4 regions of the Terrabacter sp. Soil810 genome follow, and region 4 is predicted to be linked to each of the others. Evidence: riboswitches for the same ligand, from Rfam matches in the RefSeq annotation. Region 4 holds a riboswitch; each other region holds the start of a gene.
The links. Region 4 has a riboswitch for cyclic di-AMP ahead of ASG96_RS23930 (C40 family peptidase). Riboswitches for the same ligand answer to the same signal wherever they lie in the genome.
Positions count from the first base shown of each region.

Region 1 (7,044 bases), on a different contig from region 4:
GGCCGCGACCTCGGCGACGGCCTCCGCGAAGCGCCGGTTGACCGTCTGGTAGCTCGACCACCACTCGCGGTGGAAGGTCGCCGGCACGATGACGTCGTGGTAGATCGGCCAGAGGGTGTCGTTGGAGAAGCCCTCGTAGTAGTCGCGGATGTCGTCGGTCGACAGCGGCACGGGGTGCAGGTGGATGCCGTCCTCGTCGAACGGCTCGGGCGCCTCGCCGGCGTCGCCGGCCCAGCCCACCCAGGCGCCGGGCTGCGTGCGCATCACGGACTCCATGGCGGTCACGAGGCCGCCGGGGCTGCGGCGCCACTCGACCTCGCCGTCGTCGGTGACGACCTTGTCGACGGGCAGGCGGTTCGCGGCGATGACGAGGTCGTAGGTCGGCCGAGCGGACGGCACGCAATCAACTCCTGCTGCTTCGAGGGGTGGTCCTCGGGCCGCGCCGTGCTCCGGCCCGGTGGGCAGGGGTGCGGCGGGCGCGATCGGTCTCACTCTAACGAGCGAACGGTGGCGCCCGGTCCGGTCCCGTTCTAGGGTCGAGTCAGGGCATCTCTGGTGGAGCGGGTGGCCGCCTGAGGGCATCGCGCCGAGGTGAAGGAGTCGCCGTGAAGATTTCTGACGTGCTGCGCTACAAGGGCAGCGAGGTCATCACCGTCAAGCCCGACGAGACCGTCGCCGGCCTGCTCGCACTGCTGGCCGAGCACCGGATCGGTGCGGTGGTCGTCAGCACCGACGGCTCGAGCGTCGACGGGATCGTCAGCGAGCGCGACGTCGTCCGCCACCTCCACAGCACGGGCACGAGCGTGCTCGAGGCGCCGGTGTCGCAGATCATGACGAGCGAGGTCACCACCGGTTCGGCCGACGACAACATCGCCGACCTCGCCGGGACGATGACCGAGATGCGGGTGCGCCACGTGCCGATCGTCGACGCCGACGGCAAGCTCGCTGCCATCGTCAGCATCGGTGACATCGTCAAGCACCGCCTGTCCGAGCTGCAGTCCGAGCGCGATCAGCTGCGCGACTACATCAGCAGCTGAGCACCGGGACGAAGGGGACCAACCACCACCGACCGGGACACTCCGCGGCGCGCTGCCGCAGGGTTCCTACGGCAGCGCGCCAGTCGCATACCGTAGGGGCATGACTGCGTACGACCGGACCGAGCGGGTGCCCACCCCGCGGCCCGGCGCGCGCACCGGTGGTGTGCCCGTGGTCCCGAAGCCCGGCGGTCCCGGGTCCCAGCAGCGCATCGGCCCGTACCGCCTCATCGAGGAGATCGGCGAGGGCGGCATGGGCGTCGTGCACCTCGCCCTCGACCCGCGCGGCCGCGCCGTGGCGATCAAGGTGCTGCGCGCGCACGTGGCCCATGACGCCGACGCCCGCCAGCGCCTGTCCCGTGAGGTCGAAACACTCTCGCGCATCCGCGACGCCCGGGTCGCGAGCGTCATCGACGCCGACGTCATGGCGCCCCGCCCCTACATCGTGACGCGCTACGTGCCCGGTCCGGCCCTCGACGAGGTCGTCGAGGAGCACGGCCCGCTGGCGCCCGCCGACCTGCTGCGCCTCGCCCGCGGCATCGCCGAGGCGATCCGCGCGATCCACGCGTGCGGCGTCGTCCACCGCGACATCAAGCCGGGCAACGTCCTCATCGAGGACGGCGACCCGGTGCTCATCGACTTCGGCATCGCGCACCTGCAGGACGACGTGCGCCACACCGTCGGCGGGCTCGTCATGGGCACGCCCGGCTACCTCTCGCCCGAGCTCGTCGAGGGTGCCGCCATCACCGACGCCACCGACTGGTGGGGCTGGGCCGCCACGATCACGTATGCCGCGTCCGGCCGTCCGCCGTTCGGCCGCGCCCGCATGGACGCCGTGCTCACCCGGGTCCGCGCCGGTGACGTCGACCTCGAGGGCGTCGACCCTCGGCTCGTGCCGCTGCTGCGCGCGTCGCTGTCACCCGACCCGAGGCTGCGGCCCCACGCCGACCAGGTCATCGCGGCGCTCGAGCTCTACGCCGCGGGGCGTGCGGCGACCGTGCCGACGCCGAGCGGCAACCCCTGGGACGACGGCCGCGCCGCGACTCCGGGCGACACACAGGTGGTCCAGAACGGCAGCACCGCCGTCATGCCGCCCGTGACGCCGGCGACTGCGCACCCGGCCGATACCCCGGTGCGGTGGGCCCCGCCCCCGACCGGCGCCCCGGCGCCCGCACCCGACCCGGCGGCATACGACCACGGCTGGGACGACGAGCCGGCGTCGGACCACGAGTGGGGCGGAGCGCAGGACTACGACGCCCTCCACGGGCACGGGGGCGAGGACGTCGAGCAGGCCCAGCAGGGCTACTGGCCCGAGGACGAGTGGGACGAGGAGGCGGAGCCGGCCCCGCGCGAGGGCGACCCCCGCATCGGCCTGCCGATGCGCACCGGCCTGCTGGCCGCCGTCGGCATCGCCTGGATCGGTGCCCTCATGGCCTGGCCGGGCATCGCCCTGCTCGTGCTCGTGGTGCTGTCGGCGCTCGCCCGCGCCACCGACCGCTCCGTCACGGCGCTCGTGCTGCGCCGCTACGACTTCGGGCGTCGGCGCAGCGACGTGCCCTTCGCCGTCGTCTCGAGCCCGTGGCACCTCGTCGTCGGCATCATCGCGACCGGGGTGGGACTGCTCCTGCCCGTCGCCGTGGCGCTCGCGGGGATCTTCGCGGCCGCCCTGCTCCTCGCCGGGACACAGGGGAGCGACCTCGGGCCCGGCGCCCCGATCACGCTCGCCGTCGGCGGCGTCCTGGGCCTGCTCATGCTGTGGTGGGGACCCGGCGGTGCCTCGCTGCGGCGGGGGTCGCGCTCGATCGCGCGGCGCCTCGTGCCGGCCGGCCTCGCCGCGCAGATCGTGTCCGGGCTGCTCGCCGTCTTCGGCGTCGTGGCCGCTCTCGTGGCGCTCCAGCACGGCACGAGCCTCACGTGGGACCCGTTCACGGCCAACCCGTTCGGGCACTGACGGCCGCGCACCGCCGCGTCTGTAGGCCCGCCCGGTGGGGTCTGTGGGTGCCTGATGCGACCTCTGTGCGGGCCCTGTGTCCCTAGCGCATCAACCCCTGTCAGAGGCTGGGAAAAGATCACGGAAGTGTCTCGACATTCCTTGTGCAGGGCTGGAACGTCCCGTACCGTCAGTGCTCGGCGGCCTCGACTCTCGGGTCGGACGGGAGCTGCAGCACTTGGCTCCCGGGTCGCTTCGTCGCGTCCGGCTCCACACGAACGCTCCCACAACTTCACATGGACACCCATCAATCCGTTCCCTGAGCGCGCCGAGCCTCGCCAGCCAGGGATGCAGCCCACAGCCGTGGGCCGGGCGAGGACGGGGGACCCAGTGTGACCAGTGAGTGCATGTGTGTCGAAGCGCATGACAAGAGGACGAGATCTGGTCTCGGGGTGAAGTCGCATCCGCGACAGGGCACCTGACGCCCCAACCCGACAGCTAACCCCGCAGGCGCGCGTCAGGAAGGAAACACCATGCAGTACATGTCGAAGCATGCTGCGACCAAGAAGGTCTCGGTCAAGCAGCGCATCGCGGGAGTCGGTATCGCTGGAGCCGCCACCATCGTCGGTGGCATCGCCACGGGCGGGTCGGCCAAGGCGGCCTCCGTCTGGGACCGCGTCGCCCAGTGCGAGTCGAGCGGCAACTGGCACATCAACACCGGCAACGGCTACTACGGCGGACTCCAGTTCGTGCAGAGCACGTGGCGCGGCTACGGCGGCACGGCCTTCGCACCGCGCGCGGACCTCGCCACCAGGGCCGAGCAGATCGCCGTCGCGCAGCGTGTGCTCGCCTCCCAGGGCCCCGGCGCCTGGCCGGTGTGCTCGCAGCGCGCGGGCCTGACGCGCGCCAACGGCGGCGCCACGTCGACCCCGGTCTCGCGGTCGACCGTGCGCAAGCCGGTGACGACGAAGAAGGTCGTCAAGAAGAAGACGTATGCCGTCACGTCCACCAAGAAGAACACTGCCAAGGGCGCCAAGATCACCGTCCGCAGTGGTGACACCCTCGGCAAGATCGCCGCGCGCTACCACGTGGCCGGCGGCTGGAAGTCCCTCTGGAAGGCGAACGGGGCCCGGGTCACCAACCCGAACCTCATCTTCGTGGGTCAGACTCTGCGACTCCCGTGAGTTCCTGATACAACTGAGCCGGACGGCCTCGCGCGACCAACCCCTGGGTTTGCGCGGGGCCGTCCTTTCGTCTCCCCCGGCCGAGCCGTGTGGGCGTATGCGGTCCGGCTCGGCTACGCTTTCGCCCGTCCGCGGCGCTCGCGCCGGGACGTGCTGGCGTGGCGCAACTGGTAGCGCACCTGTCTTGTAAACAGGCGGTTAGGGGTTCGAGTCCCCTCGCCAGCTCGGAATTTGATTGGTGCATAAGGGAACTGGCCTCCCAGCCGCACCTGTTTCTCATCTGTTATCTCAAAAGGTGGCGTCGGTTCCGAAAGGGACTTTGACCTGCGGAAACGTCGCTAGCCGGGCCGCCGTGGGCCCGGAAGTTGTGGATGCTTGTGTCCCTGAACTCGGCGTCTAATCGCACATGGATCGCACGACAGGGCCGGGTTTGTGGGTCACGGCAGCGTGCTCGAGGCATCTGATCGCCGCCTGAGTGGGGCCGCATCGCCTCGCAGCGCGCCGGGGACTCTTCGGACATGCCGGGTGGTTCAACGGGCCCGCCCCTCCCCGCGTGCGCGAGCCACCGACCGGTAAGAACCGGTGTGCGGACGGACTGGTGGGTAGGTGACGAGGCACAGCACCCAGCTGTCGTTCGCGCTGAGCAAAGGGGTCACCTCCCTGACGAAAGACCTGAGCAGCGGCAAGAACCGCAAGAACCTGAAGAGTCTTCCTTCGCCTTGCCCGAGCAGATGAAGTATCCGTATCCGATCCTCGATCTCGAGCATGCGCGGAATGCGCTGGCTCGGGTGGCACAGCACGGCACCGCGGCCGAGCAGGAGAAGGTCCGCGCGGCCGTGGTGAAGAAGTACCCGAGCCTGAAGAAGGACGACTGAACGCAACCCGATCGGCGGCTACAACCAGCCCAACCTCTTCCGGATCCACGGGTTCTTGAGCACGCTTGATTTCACCGCCCAACATGCCGAGCTCACGATCACCCGGCTTGGATGGTTCCTCCACACGCCCCGAGTCGCGCGATCGCAAAGCTGTGTCTATTCGCCGCCAGTCAACCCCCCGAGCGGTTGGCAGCCCTTCCGCACGACGGCCCGGCGGGGCGCGCGCCGTTCCGGACTTGCGACGCGGCTCCGTGCGGCGGACAAGCCATCGCCGGGCGAGGCCGATGCGGCGGACGGCCGGCTATATGACGCGAGGTCCTTGCGCATGTGCGTCATCGAGTTCCTCAATGAGAAGATGAGCTCCGCGGAGGTGCTCGGAGTCGAGCTCCAGCAGTTCGCCCAGGGCGAGCGTGTGGCGTGCGTGCCACGCGTGGTCGGGCAGACCAATGCAGCAGCGACGTCGTGGCGAGGGTCAGCGACTGGGCTACGAGCTCGAGGCCCGCGTCCCCTAGACCGAAATTGGACGAACGGTGCCTCCGGCCAGGGCCGAAGGGTGGGGAGCCAGAACGTCAACGTCAGCGACGCGAAGGCCAACGGACGGCTTCGGCTGATGATCAGCACCAACGATCAGCGAAGCGCAGCGGCCCAGACCGATCCCTGTCAAACTGCAGTACTCGGTACGTCGGACTGAAGTGGGCAGCGCCGAACGTGTATCACCGGGTCCAGGCCGGCGTTCTGTTGATGCAGGTGCGCTGCCTGCAGTTCGAGGAAACCTATGAGCCGTGAGTATCTAGATTTCGACCTCGCTCTCACGCCTGAGGGCCAGGGGTATGCCGCGCGCGTTGAGTCCTCGCCGGCCGGCCAGGTGTCCGCCCCCTTCACGCCGCCGTTCACGGATGACGAGCTCTTCGACTTCAAGGTGGCGGTCGGGCCTCCGCGCGTCGCCACACGACGCCTCGCGCCTGCCCCGCGGCGAGATGTGGGGATTGAGGACTACGGCCGGCGGCTCGCCGACGCACTGCTGTCGGGTGACGTCGCTCGAGCCTTCCGGGACAGCCTGGCCACAGCGGCCGCCCAGGACAAAGACCTGCGGCTGCGCCTCCGCCTCGACAAGGTGCCCGAGATCGCGACGGTGCCGTGGGAGTACCTCTACGACACCCGCCTCGACCGGTTCCTCACCTTGTCGCAGGACACGCCGATCGTTCGTCTCATCGCCTCAGCCGACCGGCCAGTGATCGACATCCAGCCGCCGTTGCGGGTGCTCGTCATGAGCGCCAGCCCGACTGACATGCCCAAGCTCGAGGTCGACCGCGAGCTGCAGCTGCTCCGGGCCACCACGGGGGACCTCGTCAAGAGCGGGCAGCTCGAAGTCGTCGTCTTCGAGCATGCGACCCTCACCCAGCTTCACCGAGCCCTGCTCGATGACTACCACGCCTTTCACTTCATCGGTCACGGTGGCTTCGACCGCCATGAGCAGACGGGCTTCCTCGCCCTCGAGAACGACGACGGCACCGCAAAACTGGTCAGCGGCAAGAATCTCGGCACGTTGCTCCACGACGCTCGCCACCTGCAGCTCGCCGTCCTCAACGCGTGCGAGGGGTCCATGACCTCCGGCCGCAACTCGTTCAGCGGCGTCGGTCAGGCACTGGTTCATCAGGGTCTGCCAGCCGTCGTCGCGATGCAGACCGAGATCTCCGACCGCGCCGCGCTCGTGTTCAGCCACGAGTTCTACTGGTTCCTCAGTCGAGGGCTGAGCATCGATGCAGCGATCTGCGAGGTCCGCAAGGCGATGGCCGTGTCCGCCGACGCCTCCGAGTGGGGCACCGCGGTGCTCCTGCGCTCAGGATCTGCGCAGCCGTTCAACATCACGGAGCTCGTGAGACGGACGCCGAACCGGCAGGACCGGATCGAGTCGCTCTACTCCGCGGCACAGGGCGCTCTCGCCTCGGAGGATACGAGCACGGCGCTGCCGCTGCTGCAACAGATCGCGGCCGAGAGTCCGGACTACGCGGACGTGACCG
Region 1 covers NZ_LMSW01000011.1:109,833-116,876, forward strand. Annotated here, with positions in the region: gene ASG96_RS06400 (trehalose-6-phosphate synthase) at 1-399, opposite strand, end outside; gene ASG96_RS06405 (CBS domain-containing protein) at 606-1,037, shown strand; gene ASG96_RS06410 (serine/threonine-protein kinase) at 1,138-2,985, shown strand; cyclic di-AMP (ydaO/yuaA leader) riboswitch at 3,281-3,494, shown strand; gene ASG96_RS24530 (transglycosylase family protein) at 3,507-4,148, shown strand; tRNA gene ASG96_RS06420 (tRNA-Thr) at 4,301-4,373, shown strand; gene ASG96_RS23750 (hypothetical protein) at 4,868-5,023, shown strand; gene ASG96_RS06425 (CHAT domain-containing protein) at 5,799-7,044, shown strand, end outside.
Region 1: linked by a shared signal. The riboswitch ahead of ASG96_RS24530 (transglycosylase family protein) and the one ahead of ASG96_RS23930 (C40 family peptidase) in region 4 are both predicted to bind cyclic di-AMP.

Region 2 (7,044 bases), on a different contig from region 4:
GTGCGGCGTGGGCGCGGGCGTGCGACGAGCGCACCCCGTGGATCGTCACGGGCAGCAGCACCGTGCGGACGGCGACGACGAGCAGCAGGACGGCGAGCAGCCAGGCGCCCGCCGACCCGGGGCTCAGGCCGAGCGAGCCGGCGACGTCGTGGGTGGCCGCGAGCACCGCGGCGACGGCATGGGTGATGGGGGACAGCAGGTCAGGCATGGGTGAGCTCCTCGGCTCGGGCCCGCGTGGGGCCGGGGATGGGTGGGCAGAGGCCCGGACGTCGCAGGTGCGACGAACGGGGTCAGTGCCGACCCGGAGCCCGAGGCCGCTGGGGGCAGCGCGGCGCGTCGAGGGCGCACCAGTACGCCGTCGAGGCGGGCACCGCGCCGGGGACCCCCGACGCGTGGACGCGCACCGGCAGCGGCCGCACCGTGCGCACCGCGGTCGTGGCGAGCACGACAGCGAGGACGCCGACGGTCGCGGCGGTGACGAGCACCTGTCCGGCGCCGCCCGCGCCTGTGAGGGCGCCGAAGAGGACGACGATCGTCGCGGCGAGGCTCGCGGCGACGGCGGGAAGGGCGCCCACGTCGGAGGACAGGCGGTGGCGCAGGGCGCTCATGCTCGTCTCCTTCCGTGAGGGTCTGGCTGCCGGGAGCGGGTCGTCGAGACACCACGAGCGTACGTCACGCGCTCGCTCGACCACGCTCGCGGCGGCATACGACCCATGCGGGTGTATGCCGGGTGGCGCGGCTATCCCCTTGCCCTCCCGTGCGGGGCTCCATACGTTGTCTGGGCCCTCGGTGAGCCGGCCGAAGAAGCCGACCGCCAGACCCGACTCTGCAACGACAACGTCGTCGGGCTGGCGGCGGGCTTCGCCGACGCCGGCTTCACGCCCGTCATCGTCTGGGTCGTGCCCGACCGTGCCCAGCTCGACCTCTACGTCGAGGGCCTCGGCGAGCGTCACCTGGCGCTCGTCGTGCTCGACCCGGGTGGCGCCGTGTGCCATCGCCGCAACGAGCTCCGCGACCCGGAGGAGCAGTTCTTCTTCGACGGCCACGAGGCGCTCGTGGCGTCGATGCGCGCTGCCTTCGGCGAGCTCGGCTGGTGGTTCGACACGTCCGCGCTCACACCCGAGGAGACCGCCGGGCGGGTGCTCGCCCACGCGTACGACCTCGGTCGGCGCGGTCTCTGACGACCTCCGGGCGCTGGCGGCCTCCTCGCCCTATCCTCGGTCTCGGGGAGCAGATCCCCGCGACCCTCGAGGAGGGCGGCATGGCCGAGCCCAGCAGCGGGCACGAGGGCGACGCGGACGCGCCGACGACCCCTGCCCGGCCGAGCCGCGAGAGTCGCCAGGGCCGGCGGGACCGACTGATCCGCGCCCCGCTCCTCGACCGCTTCGGGCTCGTCCTCATCCTCGTGCTCATCACGATCGCGGTCCAGGGCCTCGTCGACGTGCGCGGTTCGCTCCTCGCCCAGCTCTTCGCGCACGCCATCAGCGGGCTCGCCCTCATCGCCGCGGTCCGCGCCTCGGGAGCCCGGCGGCGCTGGCGCCACGCGGTCTACGTCTTCGTGGGCGTCGTCGTCATCATCAGCGTCGCGACCCTGTCGTGGCATCGCGCCGACGGGTCGTCCACCGTGCCACCCGAGACGGCGTGGCTGCTCGCGGCCGCCCTGACGCCGGTCCTCATCGCCCGCCGGGTGCTGCAGCACACCGTCGTCACGATCCAGACGATCATGGGCTCGGTCGCGGCCTACCTGCAGCTCGCGGTGGCCTACGCCTTCCTCTTCCAGACCATCGACGCCTACACCGTCACCCCCTTCTTCGGCGAGGACGTGTCGACGACGACGTACATGTACTTCAGCCTCGTCACCATCTCGACGGTCGGCTACGGGGACGTCGCGGCCGTGGCCGACCTCGGCCGGATGGCGGCTGCGAGCGAGGCCGTCATCGGGCAGGTCTACCTCGTCACCTTCGTCGCCCTCATCGTGTCCCGCTTCGCGGCGGGTATGCCACGCGGCTCGGCGGGTGCCCCGGTGGAGCCCCGGTCGGGACCCGTGCCGCGGACGCTGTTCGAGGCGCTGGACGCGTCCCGGTCGAACCAGGCGCCGCCAGACCCCGACCCCGACGAGGACGAGGAGGACGGGGGGCCCGACCGGGCCTGAGCGTCAGCTCGTGGTGCCGAGGTCGATGCTCTCCCCGACCGACCGTGCCGGACGCGGTTCACGCCGCCGACACACGCGCGGCCTAGCATCGCGGCATGTCCGACCCGCGCGAACCGCTCGAACCCTCCGACCCGTTCGAACCGCCTCGGGTGCGCGACGCGACGGCCGACGACGCCGCAGCGTGCGCCGGCATCTACGCGCCCTACGTCACCGGGACGACGGTCACCTTCGAGACCGAGCCGCCCGACGTCGCCGAGATGGTCCGGCGCATCGCCAAGGCCCAGGCGCGTCACGCGTTCCTCGTGCTGGACGACGCGGGCGAGGTCGCCGGCTACGCGTATGGCGGCCCGTTCAAGGAGCGCGCCGCGTACCGGTGGTCGTGCGAGGTGTCGGTCTACCTCGCCGAGGGCCGGCGCGGCCGCGGTGGTGGCCGCCGGCTCTACGAGGCGCTGCTCGAGCGGCTCACCGCCCGCGGCTACCGGATGGCCGCCGCCGGGATGACCCAGCCAAACGAGGCGAGCGGACGGCTGCACCTTTCGATGGGCTTCGAGCCGGTCGGCACCTACCGCGACATCGGCTGGAAGTTCGGCGCCTCGCACGACGTCGCTTGGGTCCAGCGCCCCCTCGGCGACCCGCTCCCGTCAGCGTTCGCGGGCCAGGACCCACCCGAGCCGACCTGACACCGGACCTGATGCCCGTGAACCCCGTCGAGTGAGCGCACTCGACGGGGTTTACGGGGGTGGCGGGACGTCAGGGGAGGGCGGGGTAGTCCGTGTAGCCCTCGGCGCCGCCGCCGTAGAAGGTCTGCGGGTTCGGCTCGTTGAGGGGCGCGCCCTCGCGCCAGCGACGGACGAGGTCCGGGTTGGCGAGGAACTCGCGCCCCACGGCCACGAGGTCGCCGAGGTCGCGCTCGAGGATGTCCTCGACGTCGGCCAGCTCGGTCACCTTGCCGAAGCCCGTGTTGAGGATGACCGGACCGCCGAAGCGCTTGCGCAGGTCGCGGACGATGTCGGACTCCGGGTCGCCGAGGATGCTGAGGTAGGCGAGCCCGAGCGGCGCGATGCCCTCCACGAGCGACTCGTAGGTCGCGGCCGTCTCGGCCTCGTCCTCCTCGAGCACCCCCTGGATGTTGTGCGACGGCGAGATGCGGATGCCGACGCGGTCGGCGCCGATCGCCTCGGCCACCGCCTTCGTGATCTCCACGACGAGGCGGGCGCGGTTCTCGGGCGATCCGCCGTAGCCGTCGGTGCGCTCGTTGCTCGACGGCGCGAGGAACTGGTGCGGCAGGTAGCCGTTCGCGGCGTGCACCTCGACGCCGTCGAGCCCGGCCGCGACGGCCTGGCGCGCAGCGTGGACGAACTCCGCCACGAGCGCGGGGATCTCATCGGTCTCGAGGGCCCGCGGGACGGCATACGCCTGCTGACCCCTGGGGGTCACGACCTCGCCGGGGGCCGCGATGGCGCTCGGCGCCACGCTCTCGAGCCCGCCCTTGTTGTCGGGGTGGGCGACGCGGCCGGCGTGCATGAGCTGGACGACGACGTGGCCACCGCCCGCGTGCACGGCGTCGGCGACGAGGCGCCAGCCGGCGACCTGCTCGTCGGAGTGGATGCCGGGGGTGTCGAGGTAGCCCTGCCCGACGGCGCTCGGCTGGGTGCCCTCGGTGATGATGAGACCGGCGCTCGCGCGCTGGCCGTAGTACTCGGCGTTGAGCTCGGTCGGCGCCTGGCCCTCGCCGGCGCGGTTGCGCGTCAGGGGTGCCATGACGAAGTGCTGGGGAAGGTCCCAGCGGCCGATGCGGATGCTCTCGAAGGCCGTGGACACAGGCCTGCTCCTCACGTTCTCGGGGACTGTGGTCGCGGTCGGCGGCTCCACCGGCGACCGGTGGAGCCTTCAACTACCCAGTCGACAAGGAGCGGGGCCGGTGGATCATTCCCCGGTGTCCAGGGTTGCGCGTGTGGGGGATCCCACGCGGCCGAGGGTTCGCGGGGGTATGCCGAAGGGGAGGATGCGCAGGCATCCTCCCCTTCGTACGCGCTCAGCTCGCGGAGAGCTCCACGGTCGCGACCTGATGGGTCACGGCGCGTAGATGTACCTCATGCCGGGGCCGTCGGTCAGCGTGCGGGTGTTGTAGTTGTACGCACCGGCGAGGGCGTTCATCTCGACGATCGTCACCTCGTTGCCGTTGACCGCGGTCACCCACGCGACGTGGCCGACGCTCGAGGAGCCGTGGACGCCGGGCTCCATGACGAGGATCGAGCGGGTGCGCGGCGTGCCGCTCACGGTGTAGCCGGCGTTGGCGGCACCGGTGTCCCAGACCATCGCGTTGCCGGTCCAGCCGCCGGGGTAGTAGCCCTCGGACTGGTACCACTTGTTGAGGGCGCCCCACGTGCACTGGCCGTCGGTGGCCCAGTTGGACGAGGCGCGCATGCCGGAGGAGGCGCTCGGGACGGAGCCGTTGCTGCTCGACTTCGTCGACGAGGTGCTGTTCGTCAGCGTCGAGCGGGTCAGGTCGCGGGAGGCGCGCTGGGCAGTGGCCTTGCGCTCGGCGGCAGCCTTGGCGGCGGCGCGCTCGGTCTTGACCTGGACGTCCTCGATGACCTGCGGCTTGGGCTTGGCGACGCGCTTGGCGACGGCCTGCTGCGCGGCGGGGGCGTAGCCGATCTTCGACAGCGCGGTCGAGGCGGCGGGAGCGGCGGCCGTGGCGGGGCCGACAGCGGCCGGAGCCGCAGCGTCCACGCCGGCAGCAGCCGCGACGTCGCCCGAGCTGGGCGACAAGGTGTCGGCGCTCGCCGGGTTGGCGAAGGTGGCGACCAGTCCACCGGTGGCGGCGACGACAGCACCCGCCTTCATGGCCGGCTGAGCCGACTCGCGGGCGAGGAGCTTGAGCTCGTTGAGGGGGTTGTGGCGGCCTGGCGCACGGTGGCGACCGCGGATGATCTCAGTGTTCACGCGTCTTACCTCTCCGCGCCTACGAAGTTAGCTGTCGGGTTCGGGCGGAAAGGTGCCCGGGCCACCTGCCTCGCGAACGGGTCGCGTGGCGGGTGAGTCTTCACCCCAAGGACGTCCGAAGTCGTTGCGCCGGACGCCCGGAGAAACGTGTGGTTCCTCCGCTCCTGTCACAAGGTTTGATCTCTCTCGTCAGGCGGTGACAGGACTAGGCGGTCCACCTCACGAGAGCCCGACCAGGTGGCCGGACTCCCGGAAGACTAGACGAGGCAGCTGGCAAATGTCACGCCACGGTAACGGCGACGCGCGGGGTACGCCCTTGAAAGTCCGTTGTGTGCGTCTATACCAACGCTTTACCTTCCGCCGGGTGAGACGTGGATCACACCCGGGGGACGTATCGGACAAGCCCCCCATGGGTACGCCGCGGGGTCCCGACCGGCGGGACCCTCGGTAGCCCCGGCGCGTCAGCCGGCGCGTCAGCCGGCTCTCGACAGGTGGCCGAAGACCACGACGTTGTCGCGGTACTCGTTGCGGCTGTCGGGTCGGGCCCGCCACAGGTGACGAGCCGGATCTCGGCCCTGGTGACGTCGCCCTTGTAGACGAGGTCGGTCGGGAACTGCGTCTTCGTGTAGGCCGCGACCCGGTCGACCGTGAAGGTCAGGTGCGAGCCCTCGCGGCGCGACACCGTGACGACGTCGCCGGCCTTGACCCTGCCGAGCTCGTGGAAGATGCCCGGCACCCCCGAGGGCGTGTCGACGTGCGCCGCGAGGACCGACGGACCGAGCTGTCCCGGCGTGGGGTCGGCGTCGTAGATCCCGACCTCCTGGGCCGTGCCCGGCACCGAGATGGTCCCGTCCCGCTGGACGCGCAGCGGCACGAAGTGCGACGACCGCACCCCGATCGACGGGATCTCGATCGAGGTCGGTTCGGACGCCTCGAGGAAGTCGCCGATGCCGGCGCCCGCAACGGCGGCCCCACCTCCGCCTGCCGGCGTCCCACCCTGACCGGGGGACGCCGACTGGCTCGGGTTGGACGGGCCCTTGGTGGACGGGCTCGCCGTGGCGGTGGGTCCGGCCGAGGAGACTCCGGGGAGACAAACCGTCCATCCATCTCTGCTTCAGACGGGGGGGCGTCGTCGACCGTCTCCGCGTGGGGGTTCGCGGCCCGCTGCCGGTTGGATTGGGGTTCCAGCGACATTTCTCCGGTCGAGGCCCCCGGTGCACGGCCGACGGGTCTTGACTGGGTGGAGCGGGCGCGCACCGCGCCCGCCGCAGAACCGGACGCAAGATGCAGATCCGGAAGCAAGCAGAAGAAGTGCCGAAGCAAGAAGAAAGGCAGGACCGACCGTGCTGACCAGCTCCCACGCCTTCAGCGGCTTCTCCGTCGACGACATCCCCGCGGCCCGGGCGTTCTACGCCGAGACCCTCGGCCTGCGCGTCACCGAGGAGAACGGCATGCTGACGCTCCACCTCGCCGGCGAGGGCGGCGACCGCCCGACGCTCGTCTACCCCAAGCCCAACCACGAGCCGGCGTCGTTCACGATCCTCAACTTCCCGGTCGACGACATCGAAGCAGCGGTCGACGAGCTGACCGCGGGGGGCGTCGTCTTCGAGAAGTATGAGGGCACGCCGATGGAGACCGACGCGAAGGGCATCTTCCGCAAGGGCGGACCGCTCATTGCGTGGTTCACCGACCCGGCAGGCAACGTGCTGTCCGTCATCGAGGCGCCCGGCCCCGGCTGACCCGTCCGGTCCTCAGGCGTCGTGGCCCTCGGAGACGGCGGCGCGGCGCTTGAGGCAGAGCTCGGTGATCTCGGAGACGAGCTCGAGCGGGACCGGCCGGCTGATCGGGAAGCGCACGGTGTCCTTGGCGCGGCGATAGGGGCTGATCGCCTCCTCGAACCGCGCGTCGCCCGTCGGGACCGGGTAGAGGCCGACGTGGTTCTT
Region 2 covers NZ_LMSW01000014.1:15,592-22,635, reverse strand. Annotated here, with positions in the region: gene yidC (membrane protein insertase YidC) at 1-208, opposite strand, end outside; gene ASG96_RS18445 (hypothetical protein) at 291-608, opposite strand; gene ASG96_RS18440 (hypothetical protein) at 714-1,181, shown strand; gene ASG96_RS18435 (potassium channel family protein) at 1,262-2,152, shown strand; gene ASG96_RS18430 (GNAT family N-acetyltransferase) at 2,248-2,832, shown strand; gene ASG96_RS18425 (alkene reductase) at 2,903-3,973, opposite strand; gene ASG96_RS18420 (CHAP domain-containing protein) at 4,226-5,101, opposite strand; cyclic di-AMP (ydaO/yuaA leader) riboswitch at 5,106-5,293, opposite strand; gene ASG96_RS18415 (sortase domain-bontaining protein) at 5,478-6,008, opposite strand; gene ASG96_RS18410 (VOC family protein) at 6,445-6,840, shown strand; gene ASG96_RS18405 (iron chaperone) at 6,853-7,044, opposite strand, start outside.
Region 2: linked by a shared signal. The riboswitch ahead of ASG96_RS18420 (CHAP domain-containing protein) and the one ahead of ASG96_RS23930 (C40 family peptidase) in region 4 are both predicted to bind cyclic di-AMP.

Region 3 (7,044 bases), 530 kb from region 4:
CGACTGCGCCTCCAGCCCTGACCCTCTCCCGGCCGGCCCACCGCCCCGAAAGCTGCGTTCGACTGCTGGGTGGACCCGTCCGGTGAGGGACACGGAACAGGGCAGCCCGACGTGTCGGACTGCCCTGCTTCATCCCTGGGTGTGGATGGGGACGCGGCTATCGCGTGGCCACCTCACACGCTCCGGAAGAAATCACTTCTCGGATCACCTCCCTTCGGTTTCGATGTCACGACCGTACGTCGGGCCCCGAGCGGCGGCAAGACCTTTTACACCGACGGCTTGTCGGGGTCCTGCGGCCCGTCCGGAGCCGGCTCGGTGGGCAGCGGGTCGCTCGTCGTCTCGTCCGCCGGCCCGGTGTCGGCGCCCTCGTCCGCGACCTCGCCCGCGACCTCGTCCCTCGCGCTGCCACGGACCTTCCCGGACGATCGCCGTCGCGTGATGCGGCCGAGGGCGACGATCACCGCCACGATCGCCAGGACGACGAGCGCGACGACGAGCATCGGACCCCAGGCGTTCTCGGGCGGCGCAGCGGCGTCGGCCGGTGCGGCCATGAGCACGCCCGGTGTCACGGACCCACCTCGGGCTCCGGGGCGACCGCGGCGGTCGCCTCGGGCCGCAGGTCGGCGCCACGCGACCCGCCGCCGGCCGGCGGCAGCGGCGTGGGCGGGGTCGGCGGCGTCCCGGAGCCGGCGCTGTCGCGACGCGGACCGGCACTGCCGGCCGGCGCGGACAGGCTCCGCGCCCCGACGAGCAGGGCCAGCAGCACCGGGAGCTCGAGGTAGGCGTGGTAGCTCGCCAGGGCGGCATACAACGCCTTGCCCTGGGCGAAGTCGAGGCCGAAGAGGACGGCGAAGAGCGCGGCCGCCACGAAGCCCGCGGCCCACAGCCGGGGTCCGGTCACCCACGGCACGCGCGCCTCGAAGGCCGCCGACGCGTCCGGCGCGACGCGGGGCAGCAGGGCGACCCACACGACGTAGTGCATCGTCTGCATGAACGCGAAGACGGTGAGGAAGCGCATCCCGAGCACCGTCGCCGAGGCGCTCGGTGGGGAGCTCGCCGCCAGGACCGTCTGCCCGTCACCGACGACGCTGCGCACGATCCCGGGGTCGGCGCTCAGCGACCCGTCGAGCAGCCCGAGCAGGATCACGGCCGGGATCGCGACGACCCACAGCAGCTGGACGGCGCGGAACGCCCGGCGTCCGCGGCGGGAGGTGATGCGACGCGACCACTCCCAGAGGAAGAAGAGGGGCACGACGTTGTGGAGGTGGGTCAGGACGACGAAGTAGTACGTCGGGAAGCTCAGCGAGACGGCCGCCGCGGCTCCGATGACGGCCCACGCCGCGACGCGTCGCCGGCCGTCCAACCCGTGGCGGGCGGCGGCCGCGAGGATGGCGTAGCCGAGGACGATCTCGGCGAGCTGTGCGGGTCGCCCGATGACTCCCGCGAGGAGCCGGCAGACCACGATGCCGCTGATGAGCGCGAGGAGCAGCTCGAGGAACGGCCGGCCGAGGAGACCCGAGAAGCGGCCCATGACGTAGCGGATCTCGAGGAGGTTGTGCAGGATGCCGAAGAGGATGAGGCCGATGACGGCGGTCGCGATGGGCGCCCCGAGCGCGATCGCGAGCGAGAGGCCGACGGCTGTCAGCACGAGGAGCGTGATGGTGCCGGAGCGATGCACGGCCACGGACGGGGCGGGCGTGTCGGACACCGAGCCACCCGGCCGGGTCTCGGCGGTCACGAGGTGAGCCTCCCGGCCCTACAGGCCCTCGTGCTGACGTTCGCCGTCGAAGTGCCGGTGCTCGTCGCGTTCGCACGGGCCGCGGGCTGGGCCGGTTGGGGCCGCGCGCTCGTCGGCGCGGTCGGCGTCAACGTCGTGACACACCCCGTGCTGTATGCCGTGTCGACCGGCTTCGGGTCGCCGTGGCAGCTCGCGGGGGCGGAGGTCGTCGTCGCCGTCGTGGAGACGGCGCTGCTCTGCTGGTGGTGGCGCGTGAGGGGTCGCGAGGACGCGGTGACGCTGGCACTCGCGGTCATCGCCGCCAACGCCGCCTCCACCGCCCTCGGTCTGCTCGTCCTCTGAGTCCTGGCCACGCCCCAATGCTTTCGTCGGCTGGTCGGCCCGGCCACCCGAGTAACCCGATCGTTAGGGTCCTGTGGCGTGACCGAGATTCGGGGGGACGGTGCGCAGGGGCGCCGGGGCAGCCTGCGCGCCATCGCCCTGTCGGCATACGGGCCGACGCTTCTCGGTTCGACGGGGGCCGGCGCCGTGTCGCCGATCATCGCCGTCTCGGCGCGCGAGCTCGGCGCCTCGGTCGGGGTGGCCGCGCTCCTCGTCGCGATGCTGGGCGTCGGCCAGCTGCTCGGCGACCTGCCGTCGGGTGCGCTCGCGGCGCGCATCGGTGAGCGGCGGGCGCTGCTCGTCGCCGCCGTCATCGAGGCAGTCGGCATGCTCGTGGCGGCGCTCGCGGGCGGTCTCGTCATGCTCTTCGCCGGCGTGCTCGTCATCGGCCTCGCCGGCTCCCTCTTCGGCCTGGCCCGGCAGGCCTACCTCACGGAGGCCGTGCCGGTGGCGATGCGTGCGCGGGCGCTGTCGACGCTCGGCGGCGTGCACCGGATCGGCTACTTCGTCGGGCCCTTCATCGGTTCGCTCGTCATCGTGCGGTGGGGCACGGAGGCGGCGTATGCCGTCGGCGCGGTCGCGAGCCTCGCCGCGTTCGTCCTCGTCCTCCTCGCCCCGGACATCACCGGGTCGGCGCACCGGGTAGCCGGCGGCGGCCCGCCCCGCAGCGTGGCCTCGGTGCTCCTCCAGCACCGGCACGTGCTCCTGACGCTCGGCACCGGGGCGATGTGCGTGGCTGGTGCGCGTGCCATCCGCGAGGCCCTCGTCCCGCTGTGGGCCGAGTCGGTCGGCTTCACCCCGGCGCAGACGTCACTCGTCTTCGGCGTCGCCGGCGCGCTCGACATGGCGCTCTTCTACCCGTCGGGCTGGCTCATGGACCGCCACGGCCGAGTCGCGGCAGCCGTGCCGAGCATGCTCGTGCTCGGCCTCGGGATGATGCTGCTGCCGCTCGCGACGAGCCTCGTCGCGGTGACGGCCGCGGCCGCGGTGCTCGGCCTCGGCAACGGTCTCGGCGCGGGGCTCATCATGACCCTGGGAGCCGACGCGTCGCCCTCGGACGGACGGGCGCAGTTCCTCGGCGGCTGGCGCCTCTGCGCGGACGTGGGAAGGGCGGCGGGCCCTCTGGCGTTGTCAGGGCTGAGCGCCATCATGTCGCTCGGCGCCTCCGCCGTCGTGCTCGGCGTGGGGGCCGTCGTCGGGGCGGGCTGGCTGCGCATCTGGGTGCCGCGGCACGACCCGACCCGGGGCCCGAGGACCGGCCCCACGACCGGGCCCGCGACAGGACCGGCCACGAGCGGTCCCTGACCGCTCTCCGACTCTGAGAAGGTATGACCGTGACGGACCTGATCGACACCACCGAGATGTACCTGCGCACCATCTTCGAGCTCGAGGAGGAGGGCATCGTTCCCCTCCGCGCGCGCATCGCCGAGCGTCTCGGCCACTCGGGCCCCACCGTGTCGCAGACCGTCGCCCGCATGGAGCGTGACGGTCTCGTCGCCGTCTCGGGCGACCGGCACCTCGAGCTGTCCGACCACGGCCGGCTGCTCGCGACCCGGGTCATGCGCAAGCACCGCCTCGCCGAGCGGCTCCTCGTCGACGTCATCGGCCTCGAGTGGGAGTACGCCCACGACGAGGCGTGCCGGTGGGAGCACGTCATGTCCGAGAAGGTGGAGCGCAAGATCCTCGGGCTCATCGGCGAGGGCCTCGAGTCGCCCTACGGCAACCCGATCCCCGGTCTCGAGGAGCTCGGGGTGCGTCAGGACGAGGACTTCCTGACGGGCCTCAGCACGCTGACCGCCGCCGTCGGCGACGCCCCGGCCGTGGTGACGATCCGCCGCATCGGCGAGCCCGTGCAGGTCGACCCCGAGGCGCTCGCGCTGCTGACGAGCGCCGGTGTCGTGCCCGGGGCGCGTGTCGAGGTCGTCCGTGACGGTGGCCGGGTCCTGGCCGTCCGCGAGGGCAGCGAGCCGTCCACCGGCGTGTCCCTGCCCGACGACGTCGCCGTCCACGTCTTCTGCCAGGCGGCCTGAACACGCCGTGTCCGGCAGGGTTTGCCCCGGTCTGCGGGGTCGTTTTGGCATGCCTTGCCACACCTCGTCCGAGCCCTTCCTGGCGTCGCTGAAATTTCTTTGACTTCCGGGAACTCGAAGGTGACAAGGCCCATGGACTTGGGTACGGTGGGCGAACTTGCTCTCCCCGTCGAGTGAGTGCCCCGGGTCGGACCGCCTAGTCCTGCCATCGACCTGAGGCTCAGTACGAACCGCACGGCAGGAGCGGGGGAACCACTTTCTCCGGGCGTCGAGAGACGCCCTCGGGGTGAAGCCCTCCGTGGACCGAACCTGGTCCGAGCGAAGGCCGGGCAGTACCTCCAGCCCGAACCCGACAGCTCACCTCGTAGGCGTCGAGAGGTCAAACGTGGCTCAGAACGTTCCCGGGCGCCACCGCGCCCCCGGTCGCTTCAACGCGATCTCGGAGCTCAAGACGATCGCCAAGGAGTCGGCCCAGCCCGCCGTGAAGGGTGCCGCCATCGTCGCGGCCTCCGGTGGTCTCGTCGCCTCGTTCGCCGGCACGGCGAACGCCGCTGACGGTACGAGCAGCGCCGCCGCCGGCCCTGCGGCCGTCGGCCCGGCCGTCGGCACCCTCAAGGCCGGCAACGCCCTGTCGGCGATCGGCTACGCCAAGCCCGCCCTCAAGCAGGCCACGGTCAAGCCCGTCGTCATCGAGGACGTCAAGGTCAAGGCGGAGCGTGCCGAGAAGAAGGCCGCCGCGAAGGCTGCCGCCGAGCGGGAGGCCGCACAGGAGCGCGCGTCGCGCTCCGGCTCGACCACGCGCGCTGCCCTCAACGTCGCGCCCAACCCCAGCGCCACCGGCATCGTCGGCATCGCCCAGTCGTTCTTCGGCGTGCCCTACGTCTACGGCGGCACGACGCCCTCCGGCTTCGACTGCTCGGGCTTCACGTCCTACGTCTACCGCCAGGCTGGCATCTCGATCCCGCGCACCGCCTCGGCCCAGGCCGCGGCCTCGACGCCGGTCAGCAACCCGCGCCCCGGCGATCTCGTCTTCTTCGGCTCGCCGATCTACCACGTGGGCATCTACGTCAGCCCAGGCCGCATGATCGACGCCCAGCGTCCCGGCACCGTGATCGGCAACCACTCGATCTGGACCCAGCCGTCGATGTACGGCCGCATCTGAGCGGTCACCTCTCGCGCCTCACGTTGCGCCCCCACCGGATCCGGTGGGGGCGCAACGCTTTTCCGGCCTCGACGGCGTCCGTGGTTGACTGAGTCGATGACCGATCAGCCTGCCGCCGAGTCCACGACCCTCATCGAGCTCGACCTCTGGAGCGACCTGGTCTGCCCCTACTCCTGGGTCGCCAAGCGGCGGGTCGAGGCCGCCGTGGCAGCCTTCGAGCGCCCGCACGACGTCACGGTGCGACTGCGCTCCTTCGAGCTCGACCCGGACGTTCCGGTGGGTGGCGCGGTGCCCGTCAGCGAGCACCTGTCGGTGCGGCACGGCGGCGACGCCGGTGCCGGCCGGCTGATGAACGCCAGGGCGAGCGAGGTGGCCGAGGCCGATGACCTCGTCTTCGACTGGGACCGTGCCGTGCGCGCCAACACCTTCGACGCCCACCGGCTCTGCGCCCTCGCCGGCGAGATGGGTGGCCCCGCGCTACGCTCCGCGGCGGTCGAGCGCTTCCACTCGGCCCACTTCGGCGAGGGCCTCGCCATCGACGACCACGAGGTGCTGCAGCGGCTCGCCGCCGAGTGCGGCCTCGACGAGCGCCGCGTGTCGGCCGTTCTCGCGTCGGACGAGTACGCCGAGCAGGTGCGTGCCGACGAGCAGCAGGCGCGCTCCATGGGCGTCACGTCGACGCCCTTCGTCGTCGCCAACGGCTATGCCGCCGTGACCGGTGCCCACCCGGTCGAGGACTACCTCGCACTCATGCGCGGGGTCGCTACCCAGACCGTCTGACGGGTCCGGGGGACTCGCGGAGGCGGCCGGACGGCATACGCCCCCGGTCAGGAGGGGTGGTCAGCGGCCGGACGGCCGAAGGTCACCGCCTCGTCGACGGCCGGTGGCGCCTCGGCGCGCAGCTGCTGGTCGGGGAGCGGGCCGAGGGCGTCGTTTACCGTCGAGAAGGCACGGCGCAGCGCGACGAAGACGGTGACCGCGAAGATCTGGCGGTCGTCGAAGCCGGCCGCCCGCAACGGCTCGAGGTCGGCCGGCGTGGTGGCGTTGGGGTTGCCTGCGACGGTCCGGGCCCACGCCGCGAGGGCCGCGTCGGCGGCGTCGAGCCCGTCGTCGTCGCCGCGGAGCACGGCCCCGGCGACCTCCTGCCCGGCCGCGGTGGCGAGGCGGCCGCCCCACGCGAGGGCGCAGTACGAGTCGCCGATGGTCGAGGCGGTCGCGGAGATGAGGATGCCGCGCTGACGGAAGGTCAGACCGGCGACGGAGACCATGTCGGCGAGCAGGCGGAACAGCGTGTCGTGGGCGGCGGGGGACTGGGCCCAGACGCGGCTGAGGTTCATGACGTAGCCGTGGTCGGCGACGTCGCTCGCGAAGTAGGCCTCGACGTCCGGCGTCGCGGTCGGCTCGGTCAGGAAGCCGTGGCTCGGGTGGGTGGCCGTCATGTGCTGCTCCCGGGAAGCGGGTCGTGGAACCTCCATCGTCGCACGCGGGGCCGGGCCGGATCAGGCTCGTGGACAAGGGGTCCGGGCTCTGGTGGGTGCTCCCGTCCCCTCCTCGGGAGCACCCACCACGCGGTGGAAGGCGGCCACGTCGCGGCCGTCCGTGATGCGCTCCCGCCATGGCCCCCACTGCTGGCTCGAACGTTCGGCCGAGATGACCGGCGCGGCGCATCACCAAGGAAGACGCCGCGGCGCGCCGAGTGTGTCGCAAACGCACGCAAATCACCCACTCCGGTT
Region 3 covers NZ_LMSW01000001.1:703,480-710,523, forward strand. Annotated here, with positions in the region: gene pdxH (pyridoxamine 5'-phosphate oxidase) at 1-21, shown strand, start outside; gene ASG96_RS03160 (hypothetical protein) at 267-569, opposite strand; gene ASG96_RS03165 (hypothetical protein) at 566-1,738, opposite strand; gene ASG96_RS03170 (hypothetical protein) at 1,742-2,080, shown strand; gene ASG96_RS03175 (MFS transporter) at 2,159-3,424, shown strand; gene ASG96_RS03180 (metal-dependent transcriptional regulator) at 3,454-4,149, shown strand; cyclic di-AMP (ydaO/yuaA leader) riboswitch at 4,357-4,532, shown strand; gene ASG96_RS03185 (C40 family peptidase) at 4,535-5,311, shown strand; gene ASG96_RS03190 (DsbA family protein) at 5,408-6,091, shown strand; gene ASG96_RS03195 (hypothetical protein) at 6,139-6,750, opposite strand.
Region 3: linked by a shared signal. The riboswitch ahead of ASG96_RS03185 (C40 family peptidase) and the one ahead of ASG96_RS23930 (C40 family peptidase) in region 4 are both predicted to bind cyclic di-AMP.

Region 4 (7,044 bases):
GAACGTGCACGCCGTCGTGAGGCGCACGGGGAGGACGACCTCGGCGAGCATCTCGCCCTCCGGCGAGTGGCAGCGGACCCGGCCCGCGCCGTTGAGGGCGACCCAGACGTTGCCGGCGCTGTCGACCGTGAGCCCGTCGGGGTGACCGACGTCGTGGGTGACGAAGGGGCGCCGTTCGGTGAGCTCGCCGTCGATGACCGTGAAGACGTCGGTGCGGCCGGTCGGGGTGTCGTCGTAGTAGGCGAGCCGGCCGTCGGGCGAGAGGTCGATGCCGTTGGAGATGGTCACGTCGGGCAGGAGCGTCGTGACGTGGCCCGTCGCGTCGACGCGGTAGAGCAGCGCGCTGCCGGGCACCCGGTCGTAGCCCATGGTCCCCGCCCAGAGGCGGCCCTCGCCGTCGACGCCACCCTCGTTCATCCGGACGGACGGGTCGTCCCAGAGGTCGAACCACGGGGTGGGTATGCCGTCCGGCTCGTCCGCGCGCGCCAGCCCGCGCTCGGTCGCGACGACCCACCCGCCCGTGGTGCGCGGCCGCACGAACGCGGCGACGTCGCCGACGTGCATCCGGTCGACGGACCCGTCGGGACGCAGGGTCAGGACGTCACCGGCGAGGAGGTCGACCCAGCGCAGGCCGCCCCACGTGGGCGACCAGACGGGACCCTCGCCGTGGTAGCAGAGGGCGTCGGTGACCTGCTCGAGCTCTCCCGTGACGACGGGGCCGGGACCGGGTGCAGCCGCCATCAGTCCCACCACACGCCGACGTAGTGGTGGCCCTGGGGGACGACGGGACCGTCGACGAGCCACTCGGCACTCGCGGCCGGACCACCGCTCGACTCGGTGTCTGCGTCGATCGTCATCGCGTCGACCTCCTCCGGCAGCAAGGTCGTGACGACGGCCACCCCACTCGCGTAGGGCCATTCGTCGTCGGGGAAGTCTTGGAACTCGAGGACGTCGAGCTCGACCCGGACGTCGTGGACCTCCGGGTGCTCGCGCAGCTCGAAGAGCACCCGGCGCACCGTGTCGAGCGGCATGTCCTCGGGACGGTTGGGTGCGATGCACCACTCGCAGTCGTTGCCCTCGAAGAACTGCTCGAGGGTGACGGCCACCTGGGCACTCGCTCCGCCGCGCTCGCGGACGTGGTCGACGAAGGCGGTCTGCTTGGCGAGATCCATGACGGTTTCGGCCCCTGGGGTCGCGTTCCTGGCACTGGCGCGGTGTCGGCTACACTGACGCCGCGTGCCGCCTTGCGGACCCTTCGCGGGGCACCTCCGGGCGGCCGTGCGAGCGTAGCTCAATGGTAGAGCGCCAGCTTCCCAAGCTGGATACGCGGGTTCGATTCCCGTCGCTCGCTCCACGCCACGAAGGATGCAGCAGCGCGAGGGCCCCGACCGTGTGCCGGTCCGGGCCCTCGTGCGTGCGCTCCGGCTAGCAGGTCGTCCACATGCAGACGAGCTGGGAGGGGGCTGCCGGGTCGGCGGAGACGGACCCGTGCCCCCAGATGTGGTCGCTCGAGGGGTCGACGCCGGCCTTGGTGACCCACATCGCGCCGACCCAGATGTCCGGCCCGTCCGGCGCGCCCCGGTTGTTCGTGGCGGGCTGCACCTCCCTGGCGGTCCTGAACCAGGCGTCGATGACGCTCATCCCGTCCCGCGTGTAGCGGGCGAGCTTGCGGCCCTCGTCGGTGTTGTCGAAGGTGATGGCGCCGTAGCCGAGCATCGTGTGCAGGCCGTCGAAGGCGCCGTCCCAGCGGCTCAGCACGTCGCCACCTCCGGGAGAGATGACGTCGTCCTGGAGCGGGCCGCACGCGGCGACGGCGAACCACTCGAGGTCGTTCTGGCCGTACAGGTCCCCGGGCGAGGCCGGGGCAGCGCCGACGGCGCTGGGTGTCAGGAGCACCGACTGCTTCTTGCCGGGCACGCAGAGCACCCAGCCGTTCTGGTTGGCGTGGCCGGTGTAGAAGACGAAGTCGGCGGCATCGACCCACGTGTCGTCGTCGGAGTGCCAGTCGGACTCCCAGGCGTTGAGGTCTCCCCAGTTGAAGTTCGTCTGCCAGCCGTCGGCCGAGAGCCCGTCGACGAAGCCCTGGGCGTTCGCCGGGCTCCCGTTGAGCGGCTGGCTCTGGTCGATCTGCTTGACCCAGCTCGTCCCGGCCTCGCTCGGGTTGAGCGCGCGCGCAGCACGCTCGGATCGCGGTGCCCGTCCTGCGGGCGCGCGGTCGGATCGCTCGGGCTGCACCTCGGCCTCGGGGAAGACCGGTCCGTGGTCGGTCGCCGCGACGAAGGTGTGGCGGGCGTGCACGGTCGAGCTGCCCTTGCCGCCGGCGTGCTCGACCTCGAAGTCGCTCGTGAAGACCCAGACCGGTGTGAGCAGCTCCTGGACGACATCGCCGGGAGCCATGTAGTAGGCGAGGTAGGCGCCGCGGCGGTCGACCTCGCCGAGGTCGCCGTCGGCGCCGAGCCGCGCGAAGGCCTCGTCCACGTCGAGGGCATCGACGACGTGCGGCTCCCCGATCGGGCGGAAGCCTCCGTTGGCGCCGATGAGCCGGCCGCCGTCGCCGAAGGTTAAGGTGAGCTTCCCGCCACCTCCGATGACCGGAAGGACCTTCGACTCCGAGTCGACCCCCGGATTGCGGATGCCGAGGACGAAGCGCGCCTGCACGTCGAGCTGACGGCTTCGACGGTCCGCCCGAGCGCGTCGACGCCCTCGGGCGGCGACATGGGTGGCCCCGGCGCCGAGCTCGACGAGTTCGACCAGGTCCCCCTGCGTCTGCCACAGGTCGTGACGCCGGATCAGCTCGCGGGCCCGGTCGTAGGCCTCCTCGGGCTTCGGCAGCGAGGGCCGCAGTGAGGGGTTCCAGAGCTGGGCGCGGTCCGCAGCGAAGAGGTCCCCCGAGGCGACGAACACCTCGAGGAGCAGGTTCTCGTCGGAGACAGAGAGTCGTTCACCATCCTCGGTGACCTCACCCTCGAGCTCGAAGAGGTCGGCTGCGAGAGCTGCGACGCGGCCGGGGTCGAGCTCGGGTCGACCCAGCTCGAAGACGGGTAGTGACATGGTCATGGGATCTCCCTGTTCCTTGCGTCAGGCGACGCACGGACAAGTGGTCCACGACCGGACCAGTGATACAGGTCGCAGTTCGCGACGTATCGCTCCGTCCCGGTCTGGATCGACTCCGACGCCGCAGGCGACGGCCGACACCGCAGCCGTCAGGGCATGCGGCCCGCCACCCAGCTCGTCGTCCAGATCCTCGAGAGCTGGACGCGTTGACCGGGCTTGGGCGAGTGCCAGACCTTGCCGTAGCCGGCGTAGATCCCGACGTGGTAGACGCGTCCTCCGGACAGGAAGAAGATCAGGTCTCCCTGCTGGAGGTTCGACTTGCTGATGCGGACGCTGGCGAGCCGCTGCGCGCTGGCCGTGCGCGGCACACCGACACCGAGGCGCGTGCGATAGGTGTAGTAGACGAGGCCGGAGCAGTCGAACGCCGACGGACCCGCGGCGCCGTACCGGTACGGGTCGCCCTGCTGTGCGGCGGCGATCTTCACCGCCGCCCTTCCTCGGACGGCTCGCGCGTAGGCGGAGACGTAGGCGACCGACCTGGCCTTGATGGTGACCGGACCCTGCGCTGAGCCTGTTGCCGCGTGGGGCGAGACCGACGATGTCGGTGCGCCTCCGGTCCCGACGAGGAGAGCTGCTGCTAGTAGTGGCGTGATCGCCAAGGACTGCAAGGGAATTCGGCGTGCAAGGGTAGAAATGGACATGGTGGACTTCCTTCCCACGCCTGTGAGGTGAGCTGTCGGGTTCGGGCGGAAGATGCCCGGCCGCAGATGCGGCTTCACCCCAAGGACCGGCTGACCGGCCCGAAAGTGGGTCCCCCACTCCTGTCCGTTATTGCGTGGCTGCCCCACCGGTGGACAGGACTCGGCGTCCGGTGGGCCGCTCGGGGAGGACCCCGGGCGATGAGCATCCATCGACGGTGACAGACAGGTCACGAAAAGTGCATGGAACGTCAGATTATGGCAATAGTTGACAAGTCAAAAGGTATTCAGGCGGACATCAGGGGCATTCAGGGCGCCTGTGAGGCGCGCCGTGACCCCACGGCATACGCCCTCGGCGGCCCGTGCCGTTAAGGGGTGGACCGGCGCACCCTCCACCACGCACCATGGACGCGGCTCCGTCGGGGCACGTCAGTCGTCAGCGGGGAGGCCCGCGGAGAGGTGGGTGGCCGTCATGGCCTGCTCAGCGGTCCCGGTCCCGCGCCACCTCCCCCACCCCGGCTGACCGGGCCATCCGGTCCTGCCCGACTGACAGGAACAGACCGTGAAACCACTGACAGACAAAGAGATTCGCGCCTCCTTCGTCAACGCGTCGCGGCGCGAGGCCAAGCAGGCCAACCTTCCCGCCGACCTCGACCTCGGCCTCCGCTGGGAGTCGCTCGACTACCTCGGCTGGGTCGACCGCAGCAACCCGCAGCGGGCGTATGCCGTCATCCCCGTCGACGACGAACCCGTCGGCCTGCTCCTGCGGGCCTCCGAGCGGACCCGCAAGGCCAGCACGACGTGCGCGTGGTGCGAGGACGTCTTCGCGACAAGCGACGTCACGCTCTTCGTGGCACGCCGGGCGGGCGCCGCCGGGCGCGAGGGCAACAGCCTCGGGACCCTCGTGCACGCCGACTTCAGCTGCTCGACCCACGTCCGGCGCCTGCCGAACGGCATGGAGGGCGGCCTCGACCCGCTCGCGCTCGTGGAGCGGCGCATCGAGGAGCTCCGGGCGAGGTCGTCGGCCTTCGCCCGCCGCCTGCGCGACGGGTCGTGAGCGTCCGCTGACGCCCGGTCGCTGGACGTGGCTCAGCCCGCGACCTCGAGCGACGCCGGCCCGGTGGTGTGGCGCACCATGCCACCGGGCACGGCGCGGACCGAGCGGAGCCCGTGGGCCGCACTGGGAGGACCTTCGCTCGGCGCTCGGTCGAGGCTCCCGGCGCGTCCGTTTGGACTCCGGCGGCCCGGAGTTGCTACGGTTGGCGTCGCCTCGCAGGCGTAGTTCAGTAGCAGAACAGCCTTCTTCCAGAAGGAAGACGTACGTGCAATTCGTGCCGCCTGCTCCAGATGAGAAGGGCCCGGTCATCGCGACCGGGCCCTTCTGCTGTCCGATGCCGTATGCCAGGTCGCCCGGTCCCGGCGGTGCGCGCCGGCCCGGCGGCATACGCCCTCGGCCCGGCCCGTGGCGCAACCGTGACCTCTCCCCCTTGCGATCGTTACCCGTCAGTAGCATCATGGAAGTGACCGGCCAGTAACTTGGCGCGCCCGCCGACGACAGTGCGGACGCACGACGAGCGACAGAACGTGGAGGGTCCCCGGATGGGCCACTACAAGAGCAATGTGCGAGACCTCGAGTTCAACCTCTTCGAGGTCTTCAACCGTCAGGACGTCCTGGGCACGGGGATCTACGCCGACGTCGACGTCGACGCGGCGAAGGACATCCTCCGGGAGGTCTCGCGCCTCGCCGAGCACGAGCTGGCCGACAGCCTGCTCGACAGCGACCGCAACCCGCCCGTCTACGACCCGGTGAGCCAGTCGGTGACCATGCCCGAGTCGTTCAAGAAGTCGTTCAAGGCCTACGTCGACGGTGACTGGGGCAACCTCGACGTTCCCGCCGAGCTCGGCGGCATGGTCGTGCCGGCCTCGCTCCGCTGGTCCGTCGCCGAGATGGTCTGCGGCGCCAACCCGGCCATCCACATGTTCACGGCGAGCTACTCCTTCGCCAACCTCCTCTGGCACCTCGGCACCGACGACCAGAAGAAGCTGGCCAAGCACGTCGTCGACCGGGCCTGGCACACGACGATGGTGCTCACCGAGCCCGACGCCGGCTCCGACGTCGGTGCGGGCCGCACCAAGGCCGTCCAGCAGCCCGACGGCACGTGGCACATCACCGGCGTCAAGCGCTTCATCACCTCCGCCGAGTCCGACATGGTCGACAACGTCGTCCACTTCGTCCTCGCCCGCCCCGAGGGCGCCGGCCCGGGCACCAAGGGCCTCTCCCTCTTCATCGTGTCCAAGTTCCACGTCGACCTCGAGACCGGAGAGCTCGGCGAGCGCAACGGCGCCCACGTCACCAACGTCGAGCACAAGATGGGCCTCAAGGTCAGCACCACGTGCGAGGTCACCTTCGGCGAGCACGAGCCGGCCGTCGGCACCCTCCTCGGCGACGTCCACGACGGCATCGCGCAGATGTTCAAGGTCATCGAGAACGCCCGGATGTTCGTCGGCACCAAGGCGATCGCGACGCTCTCGACCGGCTACCTCAACGCGCTCGAGTACGCCAAGGAGCGCGTCCAGGGCGCCGACCTGACGCAGATGACCGACAAGGCCGCGCCGCGCGTCACCATCACGCACCACCCCGACGTCCGACGCTCGCTCATGCTCCAGAAGGCGTACGCCGAGGGCCTGCGCGCGCTCGTCATCTACACCGCGAGCCAGCAGGACGCCGTCAACCAGGCGCAGGCCGGCAACCCCGCCGCACCGCTCGAGAAGGGCTCGGCCGCCGAGGTCGCCAACCGGATCAGCGACCTCATGCTGCCGCTCGTCAAGGGGCTCGGCTCGGAGCGCGCCTGGGTGCTGCTCGGCACGGAGTCGCTCCAGACCTACGGCGGCTCCGGCTTCCTGCAGGACTACCCGATCGAGCAGTACGTCCGCGACGCGAAGATCGACACGCTCTACGAGGGCACGACCGCCATCCAGGGCCTCGACTTCTTCTTCCGCAAGATCGTCCGGGACAAGGGGCAGGCCCTGCAGTACGTCGCCGGCCAGGTGCAGGAGTTCGCCAAGGACCTCGGTGGCTCGCTCGACACCGAGCGCGAGCTGCTCGGCCGGGCGCTCGAGGACGTCCAGGGCATCGTCGGCCACATGATCGGCGACCTCATGAAGAGCGACCCGCGCACGGGCGGCGAAACGGCCAACCTCTACAAGGTCGGCCAGAACACGACGCGCCTGCTCCTCGCCGCCGGCGACCTCGTCGTCGGCTGGCTGCTCCTGCGCCAGGCCGAGGTCGCCC
Region 4 covers NZ_LMSW01000001.1:173,204-180,247, reverse strand. Annotated here, with positions in the region: gene ASG96_RS00775 (SMP-30/gluconolactonase/LRE family protein) at 1-741, opposite strand, end outside; gene ASG96_RS00770 (hypothetical protein) at 741-1,172, opposite strand; tRNA gene ASG96_RS00765 (tRNA-Gly) at 1,281-1,354, shown strand; gene ASG96_RS00760 (DUF6345 domain-containing protein) at 1,426-3,057, opposite strand; gene ASG96_RS23930 (C40 family peptidase) at 3,204-3,539, opposite strand; cyclic di-AMP (ydaO/yuaA leader) riboswitch at 3,758-3,931, opposite strand; gene ASG96_RS00750 (FBP domain-containing protein) at 4,315-4,809, shown strand; tRNA gene ASG96_RS23030 (tRNA-Gly) at 5,025-5,098, shown strand; gene ASG96_RS00745 (acyl-CoA dehydrogenase) at 5,352-7,044, shown strand, end outside.